3 regions of the Brevibacillus sp. RS1.1 genome follow, and region 1 is predicted to be linked to each of the others. Evidence: riboswitches for the same ligand, from Rfam matches in the RefSeq annotation. Region 1 holds a riboswitch; each other region holds the start of a gene.

Region 1 (4,220 bases):
CAATCATCGTCAGATACGCGCGTGCTGTCATGCGCTTTTCCCCAGTCAACAAGTTCTCCGCTTCCACTCTCACGAATACTTCCATCGATGTCTTATGGGTCCAGGTCACATATGCCTCCAGGTTGATCGCTTCCCCTGTCTTGATTGGCGCAAGAAAATCGAAGGAATCGCTCGACGCGGTGACAACAGGCTTACGGCAATGTCGCATAGCTGCGATGCAGGCGATTTTATCTACATAGGCCATGACTTTTCCACCGAAAATGGTATGGTGGTGATTGGTATCCGGCGGAAAGACGAGATCAGTCAAAAAGGTTCTCGATTGTTGGATCGGTCGTGCTTCTGTCATCATTTGTGTGGCTCCTCTCATCGCGTTCACCTTCCCGACTGAGCTGTCAAACGATTCCGAATCGCCTTCGTTGCCGCAACCATGTTTCGTAATGACTGAACGGTTTCTTCTCTTCCTCTCGTCTTCAGCCCGCAATCCGGGTTTATCCAAAATTGGTCCGGTGGCAGTACTTGTACGCCTCGTGCTACCATATCTTCCATTTCTGAAACAGCTGGAACTCGGGGGCTATGGATATCATATACGCCGAGCCCGATGCCTTTATCATACGTACCTGTTTCGAACACAGACACGAGTTCTCCGTGGCTACGTGAGGTTTCAATCGAGATCACATCTGCATCGAGTTCGCTGATGACGTCCATGAAATCATGGAATTCGCAATAGCACATATGTGTATGAATCTGGGTGCTCGGCGCAACAGTGGAAGTCGCTAGACGAAACGCTCTGACAGCCCACTCGAGATAAGCTGCTTGCTCTTCTTTTTTGAGCGGAAGTCCTTCGCGCAACGCTGGTTCATCGACTTGAATCATGAGAATCCCCGCTTCTTCCAAGGCTTCTACCTCTTTTCGCAATGCCAACGCGATTTGTTCGCACACTTCTTGTCTGGAGACATCGTCTCGAGCAAACGACCAATTCAGAATAGTTGCTGGGCCCGTTAACATACCCTTCATTGGTTTGGCGGTCAATGATTTTGCATACACACTTTCTTTGACCGTCATTGGTGCCACAAACTCCACATCTCCGTAAATAACAGGTGGCTTCACGCAACGCGAGCCATATGACTGCACCCAGCCGTTTTTCGTGAACAAAAAGCCATCGAGCTTTTCGCCAAAATACTCAACCATATCTGTTCGTTCGAACTCACCATGGACGAGGACATCCAGACCGAGCTCTTCTTGTATTTTGACCCATTCCTTGATTTGCGCCTGAATGAAAGCGTCGTATTGCTCCACTGTCCAGTTCCCTTTTTTAAACTGCTGTCGAGCTTGACGAACCTCCGCCGTCTGCGGGAAACTACCGATTGTGGTCGTTGGTAACAGTGGCAACTTCCACGTATTTTGTTGAATCTCTCGACGTTCGAGATAAGGAACACTTCTTTCAAGTTTGACAGCAGCGATTTGACGTAAAGCATTCTTCACATCTTGACGATTCCTTGCTGGAGATAAAGCGAGCTTCAGCAAGTCCGCTTCATTTTGAGCGATCTCTTTTGAAATGACGTACTTACCATATCGGAATCCTTGGACTAAAAGCTGTACTTCCCCTAGTTTTTCGTCGGAAAACGCCAATGCAGACACGACTTCCTCTGGCAATTCGCTCTCTGCTTCAACTGTTACAGGAACGTGCAACAAACTGCTAGACGGTTGCAGCCACAGCTTTTCGAGTGGAACGATCTCGGAAATTTCATTGACCAGCTCCCATTTCTCCTCAATGGACGCACGCCATATGTTACGACCGTCGATGATTCCCGCTGCGAGAATCTTGTCTGCTGGAAACCCGTGTGTTTTCAGATGAGTCAAATTGCGCTTCGCTCCGTGTACAAAATCAAGACCGATTCCTTTTACCGGTAAGGAAACTAGCTCCTTGTACCAATCCACCGCTTCAAAATAGGTTTGCAACATGCATTGTAGATGCGGTAGTGCTTGACCGATTTGCGTATAGATACGCTTGATGATGGCGCGTTCTTGCTCAGAGACATCCAGTACAAATGCAGGCTCATCGATTTGCACCCATTCCACGCCGTGCAGCTCTAACTCCCGGAGAACGTCTATGTAGAGCGGAACGAGTTGATCCACGATGATCTCAAATTCGTTTTTCTCATATCCTTTAGACAATTTGACAAACGTATACGGGCCTACAATAACAGGCTTTCCGATGATGCCATACTTTTCTTTGGCCTCTAAATAGGCCTGGAGAGGCTTGTTCTCGGTTATGGCTGGTTGTCTTTCACCGAACTCCGGGACGATGTAATGGTAGTTCGTGTTAAACCATTTCGTCATTTCGCTGGCGACAGCTTCCTTCGAACCGCGAGCCATGGCGAAGTAAGTGGCTAATGAAACCGGGCCTCCCTCGTATTCATAGCGCTTGGGGACCATTCCAAACATCACAGCCATATCCAGCATGTGATCGTAGTACGTAAAGTCACCCACAGGGATCAGCTCGACCCCTTTTTCCTGCTGACGTAACAGGTTTTGGTGACGGATTTGCTCCATTTGCTGTACCAGGCTTGCCTCATCGATGCTGCCTGCCCAAAATGCTTCCAATGCCTTTTTCCACTCGCGGTTCTTCCCGATCCGTGGATATCCCAAATTGCTGCTTTTCATGAGCTTCCTCTCCATTCTTCATTCGATCTTGACTTGAATCCGCCCAATAAAAAAGGCATCTCCAACGATCAAAAAGAACGTTAGAAATGCCAAATAAGCACTGAGATCACAGCATCCTAACACCTCCCTATCTCCCGTAGGTTAAGCAGTGTCGTCGAAACAGGCAGGTCTCCTGACTTTGGGATCATCATCTGCACATACCTTCCCAATCCGTTTGGATCAGTGGCTAATAAATGTGCCGACTCCCCTCATACAGTGGCGGGACCGTGTCGGATTCTCACCGACTTCCCTTTTCATCCTTGGTTGATTTTGATAACCAAAGAACCTGTTCCCACTCCTATGAAATTATCATGGTTCTATGAAGTGCCCCAGAAAACGAGCAGGGCAGCATACTGTTCATACAGTAACACAGAATCCAATTTTTGTCATACTAAAATCTAAAATCATCGTCCGTCAACGGCTCTACGTTTAGTGTACGGACATAACCATTTCCTTTTTTCGAGAAGAAGTCATGCTGCTTCGTCTGCGTACGAATGCCGTTCAGCACAATCGGGTTCACTTCTTCCTCCGGGAATAGCGGGTCCAGCCCCAGATTCATCAAAGCTTTGTTCGCGTTGTAGCGCACGTAGGCATGAACCTCGTCAGCCAATCCGATTTCGGTATACAACGAAGTCGTATAGGCCTCTTCATTTTCTTGCAGCTCGTGCAAAAGGGCATACAGCTCCTCTTTTGCTGCGGTCTGCTCGACCACACTCAGGCCTTGATAGACTTCTTGCGCGAGAACACCGACATAGAGTCCGTGGATGCTCTCGTCACGAACAATCAGGTCGATAATTTCCCCGCTGCTTGTCATCTTTCCTTGCCCCGCCAAATAGAGCGGATAGAAGAAGCCGCTGTAAAACAGATAGCTTTCCAGGAAGACGGACGCTACCATCGCCATGTACAAGTCTTTCGGTTTCTCAATTTCTTGATAGCGTTTGGAGATGAGGGCCGCTTTCTTTTGCAGATGTGGATTGTTTTCTACCCACGAAAAAATACCGTCAATCTCCTCTGTTGATGCCAGCGTTGTAAAAATACTGCTGTACGATTTGGCATGGATTTGCTCCATCATGCCCATGAAGGCGAGAACCGCTTTTCTTTGCAGTCCATCGACATGCTCCATGATCTTCGGCATCCCTACTCCACCCTGAACCGTATCCAGCAAGGTGAGGCCGCCCAATACTTTTTTATACGTATCCCGTTCAGTCGCACTGAGCTCCATCCAGGCCATCTTGTCATCTGACAACGGAATCTCATCATCCGTCCAGAACTGCATGATGTTTTGATTCCAAAACGTCATCGTAAAATCGTCGTCCGGCCTGTTCCAATTGACTGCTTTCATATGGCGTTCCTCTTCTCTTTTTGCTTGATGCTTTTCCTTATATGAATCGACTTCACTAAACTGCGCAGCTAATGCACTCTTCTACAGTCAAATGCTTCGTACGCGTATAGTAGAGCGACTTCAGACCTTTTTTCGCTGCGTAAATATAATAGCGAGCCAGTTCTCTGGTTGAAAT
Region 2 (4,220 bases), on a different contig from region 1:
GATCGCAGATATCGCAATTCCAGCCATGAGCAGGCGTACCGTCGAGTTTTGTCCTCCAATACGGGATAGTGTAAAAATGAGAATGATGGACACGAGGGAGCCTGTAAAAGCGCCAAAGGTTAACGCATACTGCCCGTACATGCTGAATGCTCCGAAAATAATTACCGAAGTAGCTCCAACGGAAGCACCTGAAGATACGCCTAACACATACGGGTCCGCCAGGGAGTTGCGAACTAACGATTGGATCGCTACTCCCACGACAGACAGACCTGCGCCGACGATCGCCCCCAAGAGTACACGCGGAAAGCGAATATCCCAAATAATTGTTTGCTCCCCTTTGGACCAGTCCACCTCAATCCATTGGGTCAACATCGGAATTTTTGATAAGGCGATTTTCCATACCGTAGTCGGTTTAATCTCCACCGATCCCAGCGTAACTGCGAACGTAATCGAGAGGAAGAGTCCAACCAATAAAGTAATGATGATAGAAGGTAACTTGATCTGTTGCAGTGCTATTCCCTCCCTTAAAAGGGGCGTACTCTATTTGAATTTATCCGGGTAGAGTCCTTCCGCCAAAATTTTCAGAGCAATCGGTGCTCGAACGCCTTCAGAAGCCGCAGACAACGGCAATACAACCAGTCGTTGATTTTTAATCGCTGGAATATCTGCCAGTTCTTTTTTGGTCAAAAGGAAATTGCGTTTTTGCTCAACAGTTCTGTCCCCGTAGTCTATGACAATAATCACGTCCGGATTGCGACTCACTACTTGTTCCCAACTGACCTCTGCCCACCCCTTTTGAATATCGTCAAAAATGTTCTTGCCGCCAGCCGTCTTGATTAAGGACGTCATGTAATTGTTGGCTGCTGTGAATGGCTTATCTTCCCCGTTGTCGTACACGAACACTTTAAGTGGCTCGTCCACCTTGCCGATTTTGCTAATCGTTTGATCCATTTCACTCTTCATTTTATGGATCAAATCATTGGCTTTGTCCTCCACACGGAAAATGCGTCCGATGTTCGTAATATCCGCGAACACATCGTCGATCGTTGGACCAGGCTTGCTAGACGATTCTTGCAGGTACGATTTGATGCCGACCTTTTCCAAATCCTGCATCGATCCTACGCCCTTTTCGCCGAATCCGCTTTTCCATCCGGCGTACACGAAGTCTGGGTTCGCTGCCAGCAGCACTTCTTTCGTAGGATACTTGTCAGACAGTACCGGAATCTTGTCGTATTCTAGTTTTAACTCTGGAAGGATTTTATCGTCTAGGTAAGCGGTTCCGACCATTTTATCAGCCAGGCCCAATGCCAGCATGATTTCGGTTACGTGTTGGTTCAATGTCACGGCACGCTCAGGTGCTTTTGGATAGGTCATTTCGATACCATTATTGGTTAATGTTACAGGCTTGCTCTCTGCTGCAGGAGCAGCCGCTTGTTCTGTTTTGGCTGGAGCTTGTGTTGTCGTAGTGGAGCCACATGCCGAAACCATAAGCATGACGGCCGTCATGATGCCTAGTCCTAGTCCTTTCATCACTGTTTTTGTTTTGTTTGCCTTCACCATCTGTAATCCCCTTTTCTGTATGTAAATTATGAAATGAGACCAAATGTTCCCACAAAAAAGCACCCCCCATTTCAATCGGGAGGTGCATGACAAACGTAGATATAGCCATAACAGGCGCAAAGGCGCCCTTTCATAGACTGTTTCCACATCTGCCCCATCCTCGTGGGTCGATTGTAAATGATCGCATGGCAGGTCTCCTGGCTTACGGATCAACACACCCAGCTACCTTCCCATTTTTTGTCTCGCAAAAAACAGTGGCTATTCGCTAGGCGCTCCTCGTTACAGTGGCGGGACCGCGCCGGTTTCTCACCGGACTTCCCTTTTAAGCTGACGGCATATGCCATCCAGCACCATTCGATACGTATTCAATTTTTCCAACTTCTTCATTGGTTGATAGAAGTTAGTTTTTTCGGGAACTGCGTGAGTATTTCAACGCCTGTTTCCGTAACCAAGACATCGTCTTCAATTCGCACGCCGCCTACTCCTGGCAAATAGATGCCCGGCTCGATGGTAAAGACCATTCCTGGACGAAGCACTTCTTGGTTCTGGCTGTGAACAGACGGATATTCATGTACATCCATCCCTAGTCCATGCCCAAGGCGGTGCATGAAGTATTCTCCGTAGCCTTTTGCGGTGATAACATCGCGAGCGGTTTTATCCAAATGCGCAAAGGTCACACCCGGACGAATCTCAGCAATTGCCGCTTCGTTGGCAGCCAAAACTGTCTCGTAAATTTCTTGTAGCTGGGCACTGATCTCGCCAACAGCAAAGGTACGAGTAATATCGGATACATATCCGTTCGCAGCTACCCCGATATCAAACAAAAGCAAGTCGCCTTCTTGCACCTGGCGCGTTCCTGGCTTCCCATGTGGCAAAGCGGACTTCTCCCCTGCCAATACCATGGACGTAAAGGATGGACCTTCTGCGCCCAAGCGCTTCATCTGGAATTCCAGCTCAGCTACGATTTCTGTCTCGGTCATGCCTGTCTTGACTTTTTTCAGGGTCTCCCGCAAGGAATCTTCGACCAACTGAACAGCATGCTTCAGACGATCCACTTCATCCGGAGATTTGATCAAACGCATTTCACGCAGTGGCTCTTCCACGTCCACATAGCTCGACGCCAGAACAACTTGTCCAAGTGCTTCATAGCGCTCGACAGTCATATGACTTTTTTCAATGCCGAGCTTCGCCAAGTTCGCTGGCAACACTTGCTTGAGGATTTCATACGGGTTTTGGATATCCGTATGTGTATGGATATCTTGAACGAACGAAGCCTCTGCTGCTGCCTCACGATCAAGAGCAGGTACAATTAAAGAAGGCTTTCCTTCAGCAGGAATAACAAGACCCATAAAACGTTCATGCGGGTCAGTAAAAAATCCGGTCAAATAGTAGACGTGCTTGGGAGAGGTAATCAACACCGCGTTCAGCTCTTGCTCTGTCAAAAACGTGTGGAGCTTCGAAATGCGCTCTTGAAACAACTTCTTCACCCTGCTTTCACCAATTATTCTATTGCGAGAATACCACTTCCCCATCAAAAAAAGAAGAGTTCAATTGCAAAATCTACTTCGGATCGGACAACCTAAGGGTGGGGTGAAAACGAAAATGGAACAAATACTCGTCCATCAGGATGGCAAGCAGTTTGCTTTTCACATATCGGGGAAAGGCCAGCCGTTATTGTGTATCCATGCGCCATGCATCGGCTCTATCAATTTTGTTTATCAGCAAACACTCGCAGATACTTATCAGCTCATTGTCCCTGATTTGCCCGGACATGGTGACAGTTCGCCCATGGAGAAGCCCTATTCTATTGGGGAATTGGCAGAACGACTCCATAAGCTGATCCCGTCTCTCGGCATTGAGCGTCCCTTTATTTTGGGGTACTCCCAAGGTGCTTCTATCGCCCTTGAATATTGCCTTCGTTATCCTGATCATGCGCGAGGCGGTATACTCGTGAGCGGTTTTTCCGAAGTGAATGACCTGTATTTGCATGGACGATTTTGGATGGCACGAGCGTTGTCGATGCTTCACGGAGTCCCTCTTCTTGCCCGTTCCATTGCCTCCTCACATGTCAATAGCCCAGAAATGCGGGAAAAATGGACGGCGCACGCCTCCAAAACAGATCCCACCAGCTTAAAATACCTTTATACTGCCGGACACCGCTATCAATGTACAGAGCGCCTGGGCAACATCCAGCTTCCGATTTTACTTGCCTATGGCGGACAAGATAAACGTATTCATCATTATGCGCAAATGCTGACAATGAAATTGCCAAAGGCAAGACTTGAAATAATCCCAAACGTAAAGCATCAAGTCATTACGAAAGCTGCACCTGCACTCAATCAGTTGTGCCGCACCTTCATGGAAGAAGGGTAAATAAGAAAAGACAGAAGGATGGTATCTCCATTCCCTTCTGTCTTTTTGTGATTGGACTAGCTCTTCATCCGCGGGTCGAGTGCATCACGCAAGCCGTCCCCAATTAAGTTAAAGCCGAGAACTGTCAGCATAATAGAGAGCCCTGGAAAAATAACGGTCCATGGTGCTTTCTGAATGTACTGACGTGAATCAGCGAGCATTTTTCCCCATTCTGGTTCTGGTGCTTGTGCTCCCAGTCCGAGAAAGCCAAGTGCAGCTGCTTCAATAATTGCTGTTGCGATCCCCAT
Region 3 (4,220 bases), 750 kb from region 1:
CAGCATTCTGGCGAGAGTATCAGCCCACAGCACATAGATACCACCGCAGATCGCAGCCATCGGCAGTAAAATTCGATAGTCAGGACCGACAAGCATACGGACGAGGTGCGGTACCACCAGGCCAACGAACCCGATAATTCCCGCGATAGAAACCGCCGCTGCCGTCAGGAGTGTCGAAACGACCAGAACCACCAGCTTCGTTCGATCTACATGGACGCCGAGATGCGCAGCCTGCCGCTCGCCTAACGCAAATAGGTTCAAGGAACGCGCATAGCTTACCAGCACCATTCCGCCTATGACCAAGTACGGAATCAAGACATACGTGAAGGCCCAGCCCCGAAATGACAAGCTGCCCATCAGCCAGAACACGATCTCATTCACCGTCTGATCCGATAGCGACACCATAAAGGAAACGAGTGAGCCGAGAAAAGCCTGCACCACAACACCAGACAAAATCAGGGTCTCCGTTTGCAGCTTTCCTTGCGTGTTCGCGAGTCCCAGTACGATCCATAAACTGAGCAGTCCTGTAAGAAAAGCGACAACAGGCGTGCTCCATGCACCCAAAAAGCTGATTTGTAAGCCAAACAGGATCAAAAAGGCTGCTCCGACAGCAGAACCTGATGCCACGCCCATCGTAAACGGATCGGCGAGCGGATTACGCAAAACTCCCTGAAAGCCCGCTCCCGCAAGTGACAAGCAAGCACCAATCAAAACAGCCAATACAACGCGTGGAAAACGAACCTTCATGACAATTTGCTCAGATGACTCCGGCCACGTTACGGTGATCCACTCAGACAAGCCCGAGATTTGGTGGAGCAGGATGAGCCATACTTGCGAAATGGGAAGGTGTGCCGCCCCCATCGAGATACTGATGACTATTGAAGCCAGAAGGACGAGACAGCTGGCTCCTCCCCATATGAACAATCGTTTCTTCATTTTATTTCACCAAGTCAGGGTAAATCGCCTTCGCTACTTCAATCAAGCCTTGTGTAATACGCGGACCAGGACGGGACAAAATATTTTGGTCCATGCCAAAGATTTGTTTTTCACGAATCGCCTTCATTTTATCCCAGCCATTACGCTTGGCAATCATATCCTCCAGCTTGACGCCAGTCTTTTCATCGGTAATTCCGCTCGCATACAAAATGACGTCTGGATCGTTTTGCAAAATCTTTTCTTCACTGATCGGATTCCAGCCCTGTGTATCAGAAGCAATGTTCGTCGCTCCAGCCAGTGTGATGAGCTCGTCCATGAATTCACCTTTTCCGACTGTCCAGCCTGGGGAAAACTCAAGGTATACCTTTTTCTTCTCTTCTGGTTTTACATTTTTCACTGCTTCTTGAACGTACGCGATATCTTTCTTCATTTGCGCGACAACTTTTTCGGCTTGTTCTTGTTTGTTAGTGATAACTCCCATCGCCAACACATTGTTTAGGATGTCATCCATCTTTGTCGGATGGGTAATGTAGACGGGCATCCCGAGAGATTTGAGCTTGTCAGCCACTGGCTTCTCCATCGAAATCCCACCGACGACCATATCTGGCGTTTGAGCGAGAATCGCTTCTTCATTCGGTTTGACGACGCCGCCAATTTTCGGTTTTGTCTTCGCCGCTTCTGGATAATCATCATAGTCTGAGACAGCTACGATCCGATCTTCCAAGCCTAATGCGAACAAAATCTCTGTCTCGGCAGGTGATGTGGAGACGATTCGCTCAGGAGCTTTTGCAAAGGTTACTTCTTTTCCTGTCGCATCCTTGACTGTCAACGGATACGTTGTTTGTTTTGCAGACTGCTCGGCTGTATTCTCTTGCGGTGCACTTGTTTGTCCACCAGGTGCTGGCTGGCTGTTATCGTTACCCGCACAACCTGCGAGGCTCGCCGCAACTAGTAGTGGGATCATGAATCGCAATGAACGTTTCATATGTAGAACTTCCTTTCTGCGTGTCTGATTGACTGTACCTTCCAATAAAAAAAGCGACCCTTGCTTCCATTCGGAAATCAAAGGGTCGGCACCTCAGGGCAAACAGACAGGATGGTCTGCTTCCTGAAATAGGCCGATCCTTTCCGCGAAGGCAACAGGCACAAAAACAAACAGGCAGGTCTCCTGGCTTACGGCTGAGGAACGAGCCGATTTACAGTGGCGGGACCGCGTCGGATTTTCACCGACTTCCCTTTTCACCCGATCTTTTTGAGAAAAGACGAGGCACCTATTTGCTGTTACGTTTGAAATTGTCACAGTCCATGACTCATCCTACATCATAGCATTCCTTGGATGAAAAAAGAATGACAAACACGTAAGCCAATACTTTCTTGCCTGCTAAAAATGAAAACGCCTGAACAAAAAGTTCAGGCAAATAGAATGCTTTTGGCAAAGCTTTTACCCTCGTTTGTGCAAATAATCCAGAATGCCCATGGCACACACCTGTAAATCCAGCTTGAGTACTTCGAAAACTTCGTGGTCATCATTGATGCCTTGTGACTGTAGATGCTCCGAGACTCGTTCCAATAACTTACGAGACAGATCAGCATATGTTTGTCCAGCAGCAAGTGTTGATTCTCCTTCCGCCACAAACACGGGGAGCCACTCACGTATTTGGCGGTACACATCGTCTACCTGTTCAGACATCCCAAAATGACCAAAGTAAATGCGATTCAGCTTGCGCGCTTCAAATCGACGTAGAGACGCTAACATGGCATCCGGGTCAAACTGATTCGGAGAAGTAGATGGCAGCACGAGGTGTATACCATCCTTTTTAAGCTGCGGATAAAGGACACCTGCCGTGTCACCTGTGAACATGCCGCGGCTAACGGGATCGTAGATGCTGAAGTGATGATTTGCATGCCCTGGCGAATCCAGAAACTCCAACATGCAATTCGCCCCGATCTTTAATGTATCCCCGTCTCCACGAATCAAAATCCGCTCTTCGGGAACAGCTTCAATCGGATCAAACAATCGATCAAAATCATCATGGTACACCGCTCTCGCCCCTGCGATCAGTCGGCTTGGATCAACGAGGTGACGTGCACCTTTTGGATGGACGACGATCTTTGCGTTTGGACAATCCTGTAGAAAAAGTCCCACTCCTCCCGCATGATCCAAATGAATATGCGTCACAATAATGTATTTTACTTGTTCCGGGGTAAAACCGAGCTTGGCGAGGCCGGTCTTGATGTATGGGACGGAGGGGCTTGGCCCTGTTTCAACCAAAGTCAGTTCTTCTTCAGCGATGACATAAGTCCCCGTGCGTTCCGCCCAGCCCATATCGAAACCGTCTATTAAATGGATGCGCTCCCCTAAGTAAATTGGCTGTGATGATTGCATGTAAATGCTCCTCCTTTTCAAAGGTGATTTTGTTGCAAGAATATTTATACTTTATCATCAATTTGGGACGTACTGGGAATATCAACACAAATTCTTCATATTTTCATCGTAATATGAGGGTAGTAAAAACAATTCCTTTACCTGGAGGGGTGCAAAATGGGTCAGCTTTTCTCTGAGTTACGACCTGAGCATGAGAAGTTTATCAAGAAGCAGCGAATGTTCTTCGTTGCCTCTGCTCCTATGGACACAGATGGTCACGTGAATCTTTCACCGAAAGGGTACGATTCCTTTCGCATCATATCGCCTACCGAGGTGGCCTATTTAGACCTGACTGGAAGCGGAAACGAAACCAGTGCTCATCTACAGGAAAATGGCCGGATTACTCTCATGTTTTGTGCATTTGAAGGCCCTCCTCTCATCATGCGCTTATTCGGCAAAGGAACGGTTATTCTCCCAGATTCGCCTCGGTGGGATGAGCTCGTAAAAGACTTCCCGCTTCTGCCCGGTGCTCGTCAAATCATTACCGTAAACGTACAGGAAGTAAAGACTTCTTGCGGCTGGGCTATCCCCTTCTATTCCTACTCAAAAGAACGCGACACCCTTCAGAAATGGACTTTGGCTAAAGACGAACAGGAACTGCTTGCTTATCAAAAGGAAAACAACGTAGTAAGCATGGATGGCTTGCCAACACCCTTGGGACAAAAGCTTTTTCCTGCAGTAGGTGGGGATAACGAAGCGTAAAACGCAAAGAAGCTGCCTTGCTCGCAGCTTCTTTGTTTGAAAACTCTTTACTTGCTGGTATAAATGACCACTGCATCGCGGAGAAACTCGGCTACACCTGGCTGTTCCTTGTCATAGTAAGCAGTAAAGCGCGGGTCATCGACGTACATCTGGGCAA

The links. A riboswitch is a leader RNA that binds a small molecule or an ion and turns the genes downstream of it on or off. The one in region 1 is predicted to bind cobalamin.
Region 2: another riboswitch for cobalamin. It lies ahead of HP570_RS05885 (ABC transporter substrate-binding protein); the one in region 1 lies ahead of metE (5-methyltetrahydropteroyltriglutamate--homocysteine S-methyltransferase).
Region 3: another riboswitch for cobalamin. It lies ahead of HP570_RS04460 (ABC transporter substrate-binding protein); the one in region 1 lies ahead of metE (5-methyltetrahydropteroyltriglutamate--homocysteine S-methyltransferase).

The regions. Positions count from the first base shown of each region.
Region 1 covers NZ_JABSVA010000001.1:205,184-209,403, forward strand. Annotated here, with positions in the region: gene HP570_RS00825 (acyl-CoA thioesterase) at 1-349, opposite strand, end outside; gene metE (5-methyltetrahydropteroyltriglutamate--homocysteine S-methyltransferase) at 373-2,664, opposite strand; cobalamin riboswitch at 2,810-3,008, opposite strand; gene nrdF (class 1b ribonucleoside-diphosphate reductase subunit beta) at 3,095-4,045, opposite strand; gene nrdE (class 1b ribonucleoside-diphosphate reductase subunit alpha) at 4,101-4,220, opposite strand, start outside.
Region 2 covers NZ_JABSVA010000002.1:69,323-73,542, forward strand. Annotated here, with positions in the region: gene HP570_RS05880 (FecCD family ABC transporter permease) at 1-516, opposite strand, end outside; gene HP570_RS05885 (ABC transporter substrate-binding protein) at 541-1,560, opposite strand; cobalamin riboswitch at 1,731-1,930, opposite strand; gene HP570_RS05890 (M24 family metallopeptidase) at 1,944-3,038, opposite strand; gene HP570_RS05895 (alpha/beta fold hydrolase) at 3,163-3,933, shown strand; gene HP570_RS05900 (ABC transporter permease) at 3,990-4,220, opposite strand, start outside.
Region 3 covers NZ_JABSVA010000001.1:951,743-955,962, forward strand. Annotated here, with positions in the region: gene HP570_RS04455 (FecCD family ABC transporter permease) at 1-936, opposite strand, end outside; gene HP570_RS04460 (ABC transporter substrate-binding protein) at 938-1,921, opposite strand; cobalamin riboswitch at 2,078-2,226, opposite strand; gene HP570_RS04465 (MBL fold metallo-hydrolase) at 2,378-3,322, opposite strand; gene HP570_RS04470 (pyridoxamine 5'-phosphate oxidase family protein) at 3,479-4,063, shown strand; gene HP570_RS04475 (MerR family transcriptional regulator) at 4,111-4,220, opposite strand, start outside.